DNA from 2 places in the Mesorhizobium sp. WSM4976 genome. Region 1 is predicted to be linked to the other one. Evidence: predicted binding sites of a transcription regulator. Region 1 holds the regulator's gene; the other holds the start of a gene.
The links. Region 1 encodes LexA, which represses DNA repair genes until DNA is damaged. Its sites were predicted from a motif close to TGTTCNNNNTGTGTTCNG; they were not measured.
Positions count from the first base shown of each region.

Region 1 (6,101 bases):
CGCGGGGCGCGCTCGAATTGGGAGACGGCGTCGCCATCCCAGGAAAGGCCAAGCCAGGTCAATCCGTCGAGAATGGCGGCCGTGGCGGCTTCGGTGGAGCGCTCGCGATCGGTGTCCTCGATACGCAGCAGCATCGTGCCGCCGGTGTGCTTGGCATAGAGCCAGTTGAACAGCGCCGTGCGCGCCCCGCCAATATGCAGGTAGCCTGTGGGCGAGGGGGCAAAACGGGTGACAACCTTGTCGGACATGGAGCTCTCGAAGAAGCGCTGAAAGGGGCATATCACGCGCGGGCTTTCGCGCAGTCGGCGTTCATGTACCATAGGCGGTCTGGGGCGCAAGGGGCAGACCCGATGGCTGGACGTGGCCGGGGTGCGGAGGAGGGCGAGGGGACGACAGCTGGCGTCAGCGAGCGCCTGATGTTTGCCCATGCCGCGCCCCAAGAGGCGCCGCCCGTCCAGCTTCCTCAGCCGCGCGCACCAGCCGAGGGTCTGCCTGATGGCGACCGCGCAGTACTGCCGGTCTCCCCAACAGCAACGATCGGCCGAATCCGCAGACAGCTCGGCCGCGCCTCGCTCCCCGCATTGCGCCGAGGCATCGCCGTCGCCATGGAGACGGAGCTCGACCGGGGCGTCGGCTTCCTGCTGGTTCCGGTGTTCCTGGCCGCCGGCGTGATCTATTACTTCTCCCTGAACACCGAGCCGGACCTCTACAGGCCGCTGGCGGCGGTGGCCCTGGTGGCTCTCTGCGCAGCGGTGTCGCGCTCCTGGCAGAGAACGCACCTTTTCTTCATGGCATCGCTTTTATGCGCGCTCGGCTTTCTCGCGGCCAAGGTGGAGACCTGGCGGATGGCGACCCCGATGCTGGGGTCCGAGATCCAGACACGGCTGACGGGTCGCCTCGTCGTCGCCGAGGCGATGGCCAACGGCCGTGTGCGGCTGACCATCGATCTCGTGTCCACGGAGCATCCTACGCTGCGCTACGCGCCGAGCCGCGTAAGGGTTTCGGCGCGCAGGATCCCGCCCGGCATGACGGCCGGGTCGATGCTGACCGGCTATGCCAAACTGCTGCCGCCGACCGGTCCGGTTCGGCCGGATAGTTACGATTTTTCCTTCGACAGCTACTTTAGCGGCATTGGCGGCAGCGGCTTTTTCCTGGGCGATCCAAAGCTGATTGCGCCGACTCCATCTGCGCCAACGGCGGTGCCATTCGGCGCGCGCGTTATGTCGGCCATAGAAAACGCGCGCGAAGGGATTGCCGATCACATCCGGAGCAGCATCGGAGGGTTCGAAGGCGAGATTGCCGCGGCGCTGATCGTCGGCGTGCGAGCCGGCATTCCGGAAGAGATCAACGAGTCGATGCGGCGCACCGGCATCTATCACATCATCTCGATCTCCGGCCTGCACATGGCGCTGGTCGCCGGCACGATCATGTTCCTGCTGCGCGGCGCCTTCGCGCTGTTTCCGGATTTCTCGTCACGCCGGCCGGTGAAGAAATATGCCGCGGCGATCGCGCTTTCCTCGATCGCCGCTTACCTCGTCATCTCCGGCATCGTGGTGGCGGCCGAACGGAGCTTCATCATGCTTGCCGTGATGCTGATCGCCGTGCTCTTCGACCGCGCGGCGCTGACGATGCGCAACCTGGCGATCTCGGCGATTGCCGTCATCCTTGTGTCGCCACATGAAGTGGTCGGGCCGAGCTTCCAGATGTCCTTCGCAGCCACCGCGGCCCTGGTCGGCGCCTATGCCGGCTTTGCCGATTATCGGGCCGGCAAAATGACCGTGCCGCCGGCAAAGCGTTCGTTCCTGAGGTTCCTGTCGCGAAAACTGGCGGTTGGCGTGGGCGGCGCCGCCGTGACCTCGCTCATCGCGGGCAGCGCGACCTTGCTGTTTGCGATCTGGCATTTTCAGCGCGTGTCGCCGCTCAGCCTGCTCGCCAATCTGGCGGTCATGCCGATCGTCTCGCTGGTCGTCATGCCGTTCGCCGTGTTGAGCGCGCTCGCCATGCCGTTCGGCTTCGACGGCCCCTTCCTCTATGTGATGGGCAAGGGCCTGACGGCGATGATCGCCATTTCGGCATGGATCTCCGAGCGCTCGCCGGTCGATGCCGTGGGATTGATCTCGATCCAGTCGGTGCTGCTGGCGACGATCGCGCTCGTCATCGCGACCATGGCCACCACCTGGCTGAGGCTTGCCGCTGTTCCCATTGCTCTCGCCGCAATGCTGGCGATCCCACATGTGCGCACGCCGGATGTCCTCATTTCCGAGGACGCGCATCTGGTGGCGATGCCGATCGGCGGCGGCGAGCTTGCCGTCAACCGCGAACGCTCGAACGAGTTCACGACCGACAATTGGAAGCGGGCGCTGAAGGCCGAGGAAATTGTGTCGCCAGAGAATTCGCCAAAGACGCTCTCGATATCGCCGACCCGGTCGACCTGCCGCCCGGCTCACCCTTCTATTGCACCGGCGACCTCTGCATTGGCCGGCATCCGTCCGGTGCGATCGTCGCGCTCGCCGAAAACCGCGACAGCGCACGGCCTGCCTGCGGCTTTGCCGACCTCATCGTCATCAACGATGCCACGGCCTACAATCCCTGCTGGGATCAGCGTGTGCTTGTCGTCACCAAGCGCCAGCTGGCGCGTGACGGCAGCGCCGCCGTCTTCTTCGATCCACAATCGGCAACCGCGCGAGCAGCCATCCAATATGCCGTCGAAAAGCCATATCGGCCCTGGCACGAGCAGCGCAGATACACGCGCGAGGCCCGGGGACTGCCGCCATATGAAAAACCTGAGAGGGCCAAGCCCTCGCAGCCGGATCAGTAGCGCCTGATCAGCCCGACGAGCTTGCCCTGCACCTTGACCCGATCCGGCCCGAAGATGCGGGTCTCGTAGGCCGGGTTGGCAGCCTCCAGCGCGATGGAGGCGCCCTTGCGGCGGAAGCGCTTGAGCGTTGCTTCCTCATCGTCGACCAGCGCCACCACGATCTCGCCCGGACTCGCTGTGTTGGCGTTACGGATGATGACGGTGTCGCCGTCGAAGATGCCGGCCTCGATCATGGAGTCACCCTTGACCTCCAGCGCATAATGCTCGCCACCCATGATCATGTCCGGCGGCACCGAGATCGAATGCGTCTGGTGTTGGATGGCATCGATCGGAACACCGGCGGCGATGCGGCCCATCACCGGAATGGATACGGCCGAAGCGGCGTCGTCGTCGTTGCTGGGTGTCGGCGTACGCGACGGCGCTGCCGGCTTGACCTGGCGACTTAGATTGCCCTGACCGCCTTGAATGACGCTCGGCGAAAACTTCTTCGCGGCATTCAGGCCCGGCGCGATCGAATCGGGCAGCCGCAGGACTTCCAGCGCGCGCGCCCGGTTCGGTAGCCGGCGAATGAAACCGCGTTCTTCCAGCGCCGTGATCAGCCGATGGATGCCGGACTTCGAGGCCAGGTCCAGTGCTTCCTTCATCTCGTCGAAGGATGGAGGGATCCCGCTCTCCTTCAGGCGTTCATGGATGAACATCAGGAGTTCATGTTGCTTGCGCGTCAGCATTGGCGGCCCCCACGGGTTCCGAAACCAGAATCAGAAAAACAAACCCAGAACAAACACTATCTGTTCCAGTTGTGTTCCGCAACCGTTTAAAGTTTAATGAATTTCTTAAGGCTGGCGAAAGAATGTTGCATCCGGCGGTGCCCGGCCGCCTGCAACTGGGGCTGTGTCATTGATTCCGCTCGATTCTGCAATTCTCCTTATGTTGAAATTGAGACGCGACACCATCGCGGAAGCGCTGAGGTGTTCGCGTCGGTTCATCCGTGCATGTGCCGCACCGTGAACGAAACGAACCCAAAATGCCAACGTTGGCGATGATTCCGGTCCTCGGCCTTTGCCGTCTATGGACCAGCTGACATAGGCCAGAAGGTTCTTGCCGTGTCGCGGACGGGGATGAGACAACCGCCCTGGTCGCCGGGGATGCAGCGGCCTGGTTCGAAACGGAGGCGACAGCACAATGAGGAGAATTCCCGATCTTGCCGAGGTCGAGGCAATGGATGCCGCGGACCCGCTGCGTGCCCTGCGCGATCGCTTCGTCCTGCCGGATGGCGTGAAATACCTCGACGGCAATTCACTGGGCGCCGCTTCAATCAATGTCTTCAACGAGATCGAGACGGCCGCGAAGCAGGAATGGGCGCAGGACCTGATCCGCGCCTGGAACACCGCCGGCTGGTTCGACATGCCTGTCAAACTCGGCGACCGGCTCGGACGTCTGATCGGCGCCGCGCCTGGCCAGACGGTCGTATGCGACACCACCTCGATCAACATCTACAAGGTCCTGCATGCGGCGCTCGCAATGCGACCCGGCCGCCCAGTGATCGTTGCCGAAGGCGACAGCTTCCCGACCGACCTCTACATGGCGGAAGGGGTGGCCTCGACGCGGCCCGGCACGGTGCTGCGGCTCGAAGGCGTCGATGCGCCGAAGATCGAGGACCTGATCGACGACCATGTCGCGGTCATCCTGGTCAACCACGTCAATTACAAGTCCGGCCGGTTGCGCGACATGGCGGCCCTGACTCGCAAGGCCCATGACGCCGGTGCGCTGATCGTCTGGGACCTCTGCCACACGGCCGGTGCCCTGCCGGTGGAACTCGACGGCTCGAATGCCGATTTCGCCATCGGCTGCACGTATAAATATCTCAATGGCGGGCCGGGCGCGCCGGCCTTCATCTATGCCGCCACCCGCCATCATCCCGATATCAGCCAGCCGCTCAGCGGCTGGTGGGGCCATGCCCGGCCGTTTGCGTTCGAGCAGGGCTACGCCGCCGGCACGGGCATCCGGCGGTTCCTGTGCGGAACGCAGCCAGTGTTGTCGATGCGAGCGCTGAAAGGCGCGCTCGATCTCTGGGACGAAGTCGACATGACGGCCGTGCGCGAGAAGAGCGTCGCGCTGACGGATCTGTTCATCCGGCTTGTCGAAGCTCGATGCGGCGCGTTCGGTCTCGAGCTGGAAAGCCCGCGCAACGGCGCTGATCGCGGCAGCCAGGTGTCGTTTGCCCATCCGCACGGCTACCAGGTGATGCGCGCCTTGATCGAGCGCGGCGTGATCGGCGATTTCCGCGCGCCATCGACCGTTCGCTTCGGCTTCACGCCGCTCTATGTCGGCTACCGAGACGTTTGGGACGCCGTAGAGGTGTTGGAAGAGATCCTGCGCACGGGCGCCTGGCAGGAGGCCCGCTACGCGGTCAAGGAAGCCGTCACCTGAAGCGGGGCCTCAATGGGTGTTTTCGGCGCGCAGACGGAAGCGCTGGATCTTGCCGGTCTGGGTCTTGGGCAGGGCCGCGACGAATTTCACCGAGCGTGGGTATTTGTAAGGCGCGATCGTCGCCTTGACGTGGTCCTGCAGGCGCTTGGCGGTCATGGCATCCGCCGCCGTGCCTGGCACCAGCACGACATGCGCCTCGACGATCTGGCCGCGTTCGGCGTCCTCGACGCCGATGACCGCGCATTCCGCGACATCGGTATGCGACAGCAGTGCTGCTTCCACCTCCGGTCCGGCAATGTTGTAGCCGGCGCTGACGATCATGTCGTCGGAGCGGGCGGCGAAATGGAAGAAGCCGTCTTCGTCCTGCACGAAGGTGTCCCCAGTCAAGTTCCAGCCGCCGCGGACATAGTCCTTCTGGCGATCGTCGGCCAGGTAGCGGCAGCCGGTCGGCCCGCGCACCGCCAGCCTGCCTGTCGCGCCGCGCGGCAACTCGCGCATCTCGTCGTCGACGATGCGCGCTTCGTAGCCGCCCACCGGCTTGCCGGTCGAAGCCGGCTTGCTGTCGTCGAAGCGGTTGGAGATGAAGATGTGCAACATCTCCGTCGCGCCGATGCCGTCGAGGATCGGCTTGCCGGTCTTTCGCGTCCATTCTTCGAAGACGGGGGCGGGCAAGGTCTCGCCAGCCGAAACGGCAACGCGCAGCGACGAAAGGTCCGCGCCTTCATCCATGGCCTTCAGCATCGCCCTGTAGGCCGTCGGCGCCGTGAAGGAGACGGTTGCCCTGTAGGTCTCGATGATGGCGACCATGTTGGGCGGGGTCGCTTGCTCGAGCAGCGTCGCCGCTGCCCCGAAG
Region 1 covers NZ_JARTVT010000032.1:47,855-53,955, forward strand. Annotated here, with positions in the region: gene gltX (glutamate--tRNA ligase) at 1-248, opposite strand, end outside; partial or broken gene P9272_RS30210 (ComEC/Rec2 family competence protein) at 351-2,818, shown strand; gene lexA (transcriptional repressor LexA) at 2,812-3,546, opposite strand; gene kynU (kynureninase) at 4,001-5,248, shown strand; gene P9272_RS30225 (AMP-binding protein) at 5,258-6,101, opposite strand, start outside.

Region 2 (6,101 bases), on a different contig from region 1:
GGCATCTGCGGCAGGCGCTGCGGCGGGGTGCCTTCCGAGCCCGTTGCGCCATTGGCGGTCACGACATTGCCGGGCTCGACGAACTCGACATAGCCGCTGTCGCCCTTGGCCATCAATTCGCGGGCCCGGGCGACGAACTCGTCGATGTAGAACTGGTAGTTGGTGAACAGCACGAAATTCTGGAAGTGCTGCGGGCTGGTCGCCGTGTAATGGGTCATGCGGTGCAGCGAATAGTCGATGCGCTGCGCGGTGAACGGCGCGAGCGGCCTCGGCTCGCCGAACGCAACCTCGAAAGTGCCGTTGGCGATCTGGTCGTCGGTGCCGTCGAGGTCCGGCACGTCGAACAGGTCGCGGATCGGCCGCTTGATGCGCTCGGCGGCCGCGCCGTCGACATAGGTGCCTTCCAGGAAAGCGAAATGCAGCGGAATTGGCGTCGTCGATTCCGAGACCGTTACCTGGACACCATGATTGCGCATGATCAACCGAAGCTGCTCGATGAGATAGTTCTCGAACAGTTGCGGCTGGGTGATGGTGGTGGCGAAATGACCAGGCGTCGGCATATGGCCATAGGCCTGGCGCGAGTCGACCTGGCTGAACGAGGTCGTGGTGACGCCGATCTGCGGATAGAAGGCCCGGTAGCGCTTGCTCTCGTCGGCGCCCGCGGCAAGGGCGGCGAAGGACTCGCGCAGGAATTTGGTGTTGCGGTCATAGAGCGCCTGCAGCGCCGCGACAGCCTTTTTGGCGTCATGGAAGCTCTGCGCGCCGAAGGGCTCCGGCATCACGACCGATTCGATGGCTTGGGGGTAGATTCGCTTTTCCATGTCTCAATATAGAGACTCAGGATGGCGCTTGGGAGGGGGAAGCGGGGCCGCGAAAGCCGACAGCGTCGATTTTCTTCGGATGTGTTCAAGGCGCGCTGGCTACGAGCCAGTCGCGCCGTCCGACACTCTATAGAGCTTGCCCGCGTTGCAGGCTGATCAGCAGCACGAAACCGACGCTCCTGTTCTTATTCGCCGGCGCCTCGATCCTATGCCCCGTGTCGGCGCGCATCATCGGCACCGCCAGCACCGGGGCGGCGAGCAGCATCAGGATGAGCATTGCCCGCGGCAGCAGCCGGAGGATCTTTGTGGCGTTATCGGCGATGCGGTTCATCTTCGTGGTGCCCTGTTTGCAGCTTCTTGGTCGATGTTCAGTTTGTCGTTTCAGCGCTCGAATTGGTTCACCGGGCTGGGAATGAAGCCGCCGGCCCTTCCCATGCACGGGCAGGATGGCCGGTCTCCGCGACCAGGATCGCGAAGAGCATGCCGAACAGGCTCATCAGCAGGCAGACGATGGTGAAGCGACGGGCAAGCATTTCTCTCTCCTTCAATGCGGGAGAGAATGCCGGAATGCCTCTGAACCGGTTCTGAGACCGGTATTCATCTGCGGTTCAAAATGATTGACGGGCTCTTGAAGAGTTGTCGGCGGGCCTGGACCGGGTCAGGCAGAGCGCCGCCGCCGAAAAAAACGGGGCCGCTCGGGCCCCGTCTCGGATGAAATCGGAAGGTCTGTTACAGCTTGTGCCAGGTCTGGCTCTTGCAGATCAGGCCGCCGAGCACGCAGCCGCTCATCTTGAGCGAGGTGCCGGACAGCGTCGCTTTGCCGGAATAGGTCTTGTCTGTTTCCGGGTCAGTTATGGTGCCGGTGTATTTGTTGTCGCCAGCCGCCTTGAAGGAGCCGATCGTCTTGCCGGAGTACTTGCCGGACTTCAGGGTGATGGAGAACGCATCGCTGCCGGCGATCGCCGCTGTGGAGCCGGCCTGCGTCTTCCAATTGCCTTCGATCGGGTCGGCCCACGCGGCGCCCGCCATGATCAAGGTGGCCGCCAGGGCCAGGCTCATCTTGCGAAACATATTGTCGTATCCTCCCAATGAGCATGCGTCGGGCTCCGGTCCGCATTCCAGTCCCTTACGCAAAGGTAAAGCTAATCCAGCTCCCGCCAAAACAAAAGCGGTGCCGCGACGGAAGGTTGCAAGGTTTTCACCTCGCGCATGGCCGAAAATGAACGCGGCGGGAAAAACGCTTCGATTCCCGTGGTTAGCGAAGTCTTGATTCCATCCCCGCCAATTTTCATCGAATTTGACGCAAAACCGCGCAAACGCTGGATTTCCATGCTTAACAATTTCCCGCGTTTACCTCTTGTTTTGGCTTTGTTTTCCTCAAATTAAGCAAGCCATTTAACGACGGATTCAAGGCCAGGCTTCATCCTCGAAAGCATCGAAAGAGCGGCCCGCCCCGAGGGAAATCAAGGGACAGAAGGAGGCAGCTCTCGGGAGCCAGACAGGGGATTGCAATGGCACGTTTTGAAATGCTTGAAGACGGCTTCGGCGCCATGGGGGCGACCGCCCAGGCCGACATTCTTTTCGAACTGGGCATGATGTATGCGACTGGCCGCGATTGCGAGACCGACGTCGTCGCTGCCCACAAATGGTTCAACATCGCCGCGATCAAGGGGTCGGTCCGTGCCGCCGAGCTGCGCTCGGAACTGTCTGCCACCATGTCGAAGGTGGAGATCGCCATGGCGCTGCGCGAAGCCCGCGAATGGATGACGATGCACTGATCCTGCGCTTGGCGCCCGGACGTTGATTTTGACAAGGCCGCGAAAAGACGGCCGGCCTACAAGACCAAGAACGCGGCAGGCCAACAAGGCAAAGTCGCGCGACCAAACAGGGAAGCGAGCGGGTTTCAGGCGCGGGGGCGTCTAGGGAGCTCGACTGCAAAAGCCGTGACCGACCGAAACAAGGTCGGCACGGCTTTTTGCATTACGCATGGTAATCACGCGGGCGCGTGGCCCAAGAAATCCTCGCCGGAATGAACCAAATCCCTTTGCATTGTCCTCTCGACAGTTCCGGCGAAGGATGAAATTGTCCCGGCTCTGTGGAAGAAGCGCGGCCATGCCGCCGCGCATGAGTGGAGGAGTTCTTATAGTCATGAAAAGATTGGGTATTTTGAGCGCGGCCGCATTCGGCCTGATGATGAGCGCCCCGGTTGCCTTCGCCGACGACATCACCATTTCGGTGGTCGGCCCGATGACGGGCCAGCTTGCCACCATCGGTGACCAGTTCAAGCAGGGCGCGCAGGCTGCCGCCGACGCCATCAACGCCGCCGGCGGCGTCAACGGCTCCAAGATCAAGCTCGACATCGAGGACGACCAGTGCGACCCCAAGCAGGCGGTCTCGGTGGCCAACCGCATCGTCGCCAATGGCGTCAAGTTCGTCGACGGCCATGCCTGCTCGGGCTCGAGCATCCCGGCTTCCGCCGTCTATGCCGAAGCCGGCACGCTGATGATGAGCCCGGCCTCGTCGAACCCGGTGCTGACCGACGCCGCCGCCAAGTCCGGCTGGCCGACAATCATGCGCCTCTACACGCGCGACGACGCGCAGGGCGCCTTCATCGGCCCGTGGATCGCCAAGAAATATGCCGGCAAGAACGTCGTTATCCTTCACGACAAGAGCGCTTACGGCCAAGGCGTTGCCGACGCCGTCAAGGCGACGATGAATGCCGGGGGTCTCAAGGAGGTCGATTATGAAGGCATCAATGCCGGCGAGAAGGACTATTCGGCCCTCGTCACCAAGCTGAAGGAACTCAAGGCCGATGTGGTCTATTTCGGCGGCTACCACCCGGAGGCTGGCCTCATCCTGCGCCAGTCGGCGGAGCAGAACGTCAAGTTCCAGCTGATCATGCCGGACTCGATCGCCTCGCCGGAATTCTGGCAGGTCGCCGGCCCTGCCGGTGAAGGCACGCTGTTTGTCTTCCCGTCGGACCCGCAAGCCAAGCCCGAGGCAAAGGACGCGGTCGCCAAGATCAAGGCTGGCGGCTTCACCCCGGAAGGCTTCACGCTGTTCTCCTATGCCGTGATCCAGGCCGTCGCCGAAGGCGTCAAGCGTGCCGGCACCGACGACCCGGCCAAGGTCGCCGAGGCGCTGAAGAACGGCAAGCCGATCAGCACAGTTGTCGGCGACGTCATCTTCGATGAGAAGGGCGACCTGAAGAACGCCAGCTACGACATCAACCAGTGGCACGACGGCAAATACGCGCCGATCAAGCCGTAAGTCGGTTCTGTTTGTGCGAAGGTGGCCGGGTTCCTCCCGGCCATTTTCGTTTTAGCCGCGGCTGTCGTCCGCGAATCGCACGAGCACGGTGCCGTCGCTGACCTGCGCACCCTCGGCCGCGATCTCGGCGATCAACCCGTCATGCGGGGCGGCGATCATGTGTTCCATTTTCATCGCCTCGAGGATCAGAAGCGGCTGGCCCTTGATCACCGCATCGCCAGCCGCGGCCCGCACCAGCTTGACCAGTCCCGGCATCGGCGCGCGCAGGCTGCCCGAGGCGCCACCCGCCTCGTCGGCTTTGGCCAGCGGATCGGGAACCGTGAAGGTGTAACCCACCGCGCCTTCGAAGACGGTGACATGGCCTGGCCAGCGGACCGCGCGCGGCATGGTCCTCAGATCATGCGTGTTCACCGCATCATGCGGCGCTTCCAGCGCCACCCGGAAACGGCCGTCCGGCCGTGCCGACACCCGCGCCAGGATATTCTCCTCGCCATGGCGCAGGCGGATGCGGCGCGCGAGCGTGTGGAAATGCGCATAGCCTGAAAGCGTCGACCAAGGATCGGCGGCCGCACCTGGCGCGCCGGCGTCGGTCGCGGTCAGCGCCGCGGCGGCGATCGTCTCGTCGTTCGGCGCGGGGATCTCGGTGAGCGCCTCTCGATGCCTGCCGATCAGTCCGGTATCGACATCGCCTGCCGTGAAATCGGCGTCGGCCGCGAGCGCCGCCAGGAAGGCGGTGTTGACGGTGGAGCCGGCCACTTCCGTCCGCGCCAGCGTCTCGCGCAGCGCGCCCAGCGCCGTGGTCCGGTCCTTGCCGTGCACCACCAGCTTGGCGATCATCGGGTCATAGTAGGGCGAGATCGCGTCGCCGGCGCGCACGCCGGTCTCGATGCGCATCGCGGCGCCATCCGGGGCTGACTCGGGGAATTTGAGGTGATGCAGCGTGCCGGTTGCCGGGAGGAAGCCTTTTGCGGCGTCCTCGGCATAGAGGCGAGCCTCGAAAGCGTGGCCGGAAAGGGCGATCTCTCCTTGCGTCTTCGGCAGCTTTTCACCGGACGCGACACGCAACTGCCATTCGACAAGGTCGACGCCGGTGACCATTTCGGTGACCGGGTGCTCGACCTGCAGCCGGGTGTTCATCTCCATGAACCAGAAGCGGTCGGCCTTCAGACCTTCGGAAGCATCGACGATGAACTCGATTGTACCGGCGCCCGAATAGTTGATCGCCTTGGCGGCCTTTACGGCTGCCTCCGTCATCGCCTTGCGCAGCACGGGCGTCATGCCGGGGGCAGGCGCCTCTTCGATCACCTTCTGGTGGCGGCGCTGTGCAGAGCAGTCGCGTTCGAAAAGATGCACGGCATTGCCGAAATTGTCGCCGAACACTTGGCACTCGATATGGCGCGGCTTGTCGACGTATTTTTCGACGAGCACGCGATCGTCGCCGAAGGCCGCTTTCGCTTCGCGCCGCGCGCCCGACAGCGCTTCGGAGAAATCGTCGGGATGGTCGACGCGGCGCATGCCTTTGCCGCCGCCGCCGGCGCGCGCCTTGATCAGAACGGGGTAACCGATCTCGCGCGCCTTGGAGGCAAGCAGCACGATCTCCTGGGCCTCGCCATGATAACCCGGTACCACCGGCACGCCGGCCGCCTCCATCAGCCGCTTGGCGGCGTCCTTCAATCCCATGGCGCGGATCGAGGCGGCGCCCGGACCGATGAAGACGAGGCCTGCCGCCGTCACCTGGTCGACGAAGTCCGGATTCTCCGACAGGAAGCCGTAACCGGGATGGATCGCCTCGGCACCGGTCGCGAGCGCCGCTGCAACTATGTTGTCGCCGCGCAGATAGCTTTCACCGACAGGCGAGGGGCCGATATGCACTGCCTCGTCTGCCATCTCGACATGCAAGGCGCGGGCGTCGGCGTCGGAATAGACGGCCATGGTGCGTACGCCGAGCCTGCGGGCGGTTCGGATGACGCGACAGGCGATCTCGCCGCGATTGGCGATCAGGATCTTGCC
Region 2 covers NZ_JARTVT010000035.1:11,932-18,032, reverse strand. Annotated here, with positions in the region: gene P9272_RS31145 (AMP nucleosidase) at 1-779, opposite strand, end outside; gene P9272_RS31140 (hypothetical protein) at 949-1,152, opposite strand; gene P9272_RS31135 (hypothetical protein) at 1,220-1,354, opposite strand; gene P9272_RS31130 (DUF2147 domain-containing protein) at 1,551-1,892, opposite strand; gene P9272_RS31125 (hypothetical protein) at 1,964-2,152, opposite strand; gene P9272_RS31120 (sel1 repeat family protein) at 2,333-2,599, shown strand; gene P9272_RS31115 (ABC transporter substrate-binding protein) at 2,970-4,091, shown strand; gene P9272_RS31110 (acetyl/propionyl/methylcrotonyl-CoA carboxylase subunit alpha) at 4,143-6,101, opposite strand, start outside.
Region 2: the regulator LexA is predicted to act here: its motif matches at 2,180-2,197, upstream of P9272_RS31120 (sel1 repeat family protein).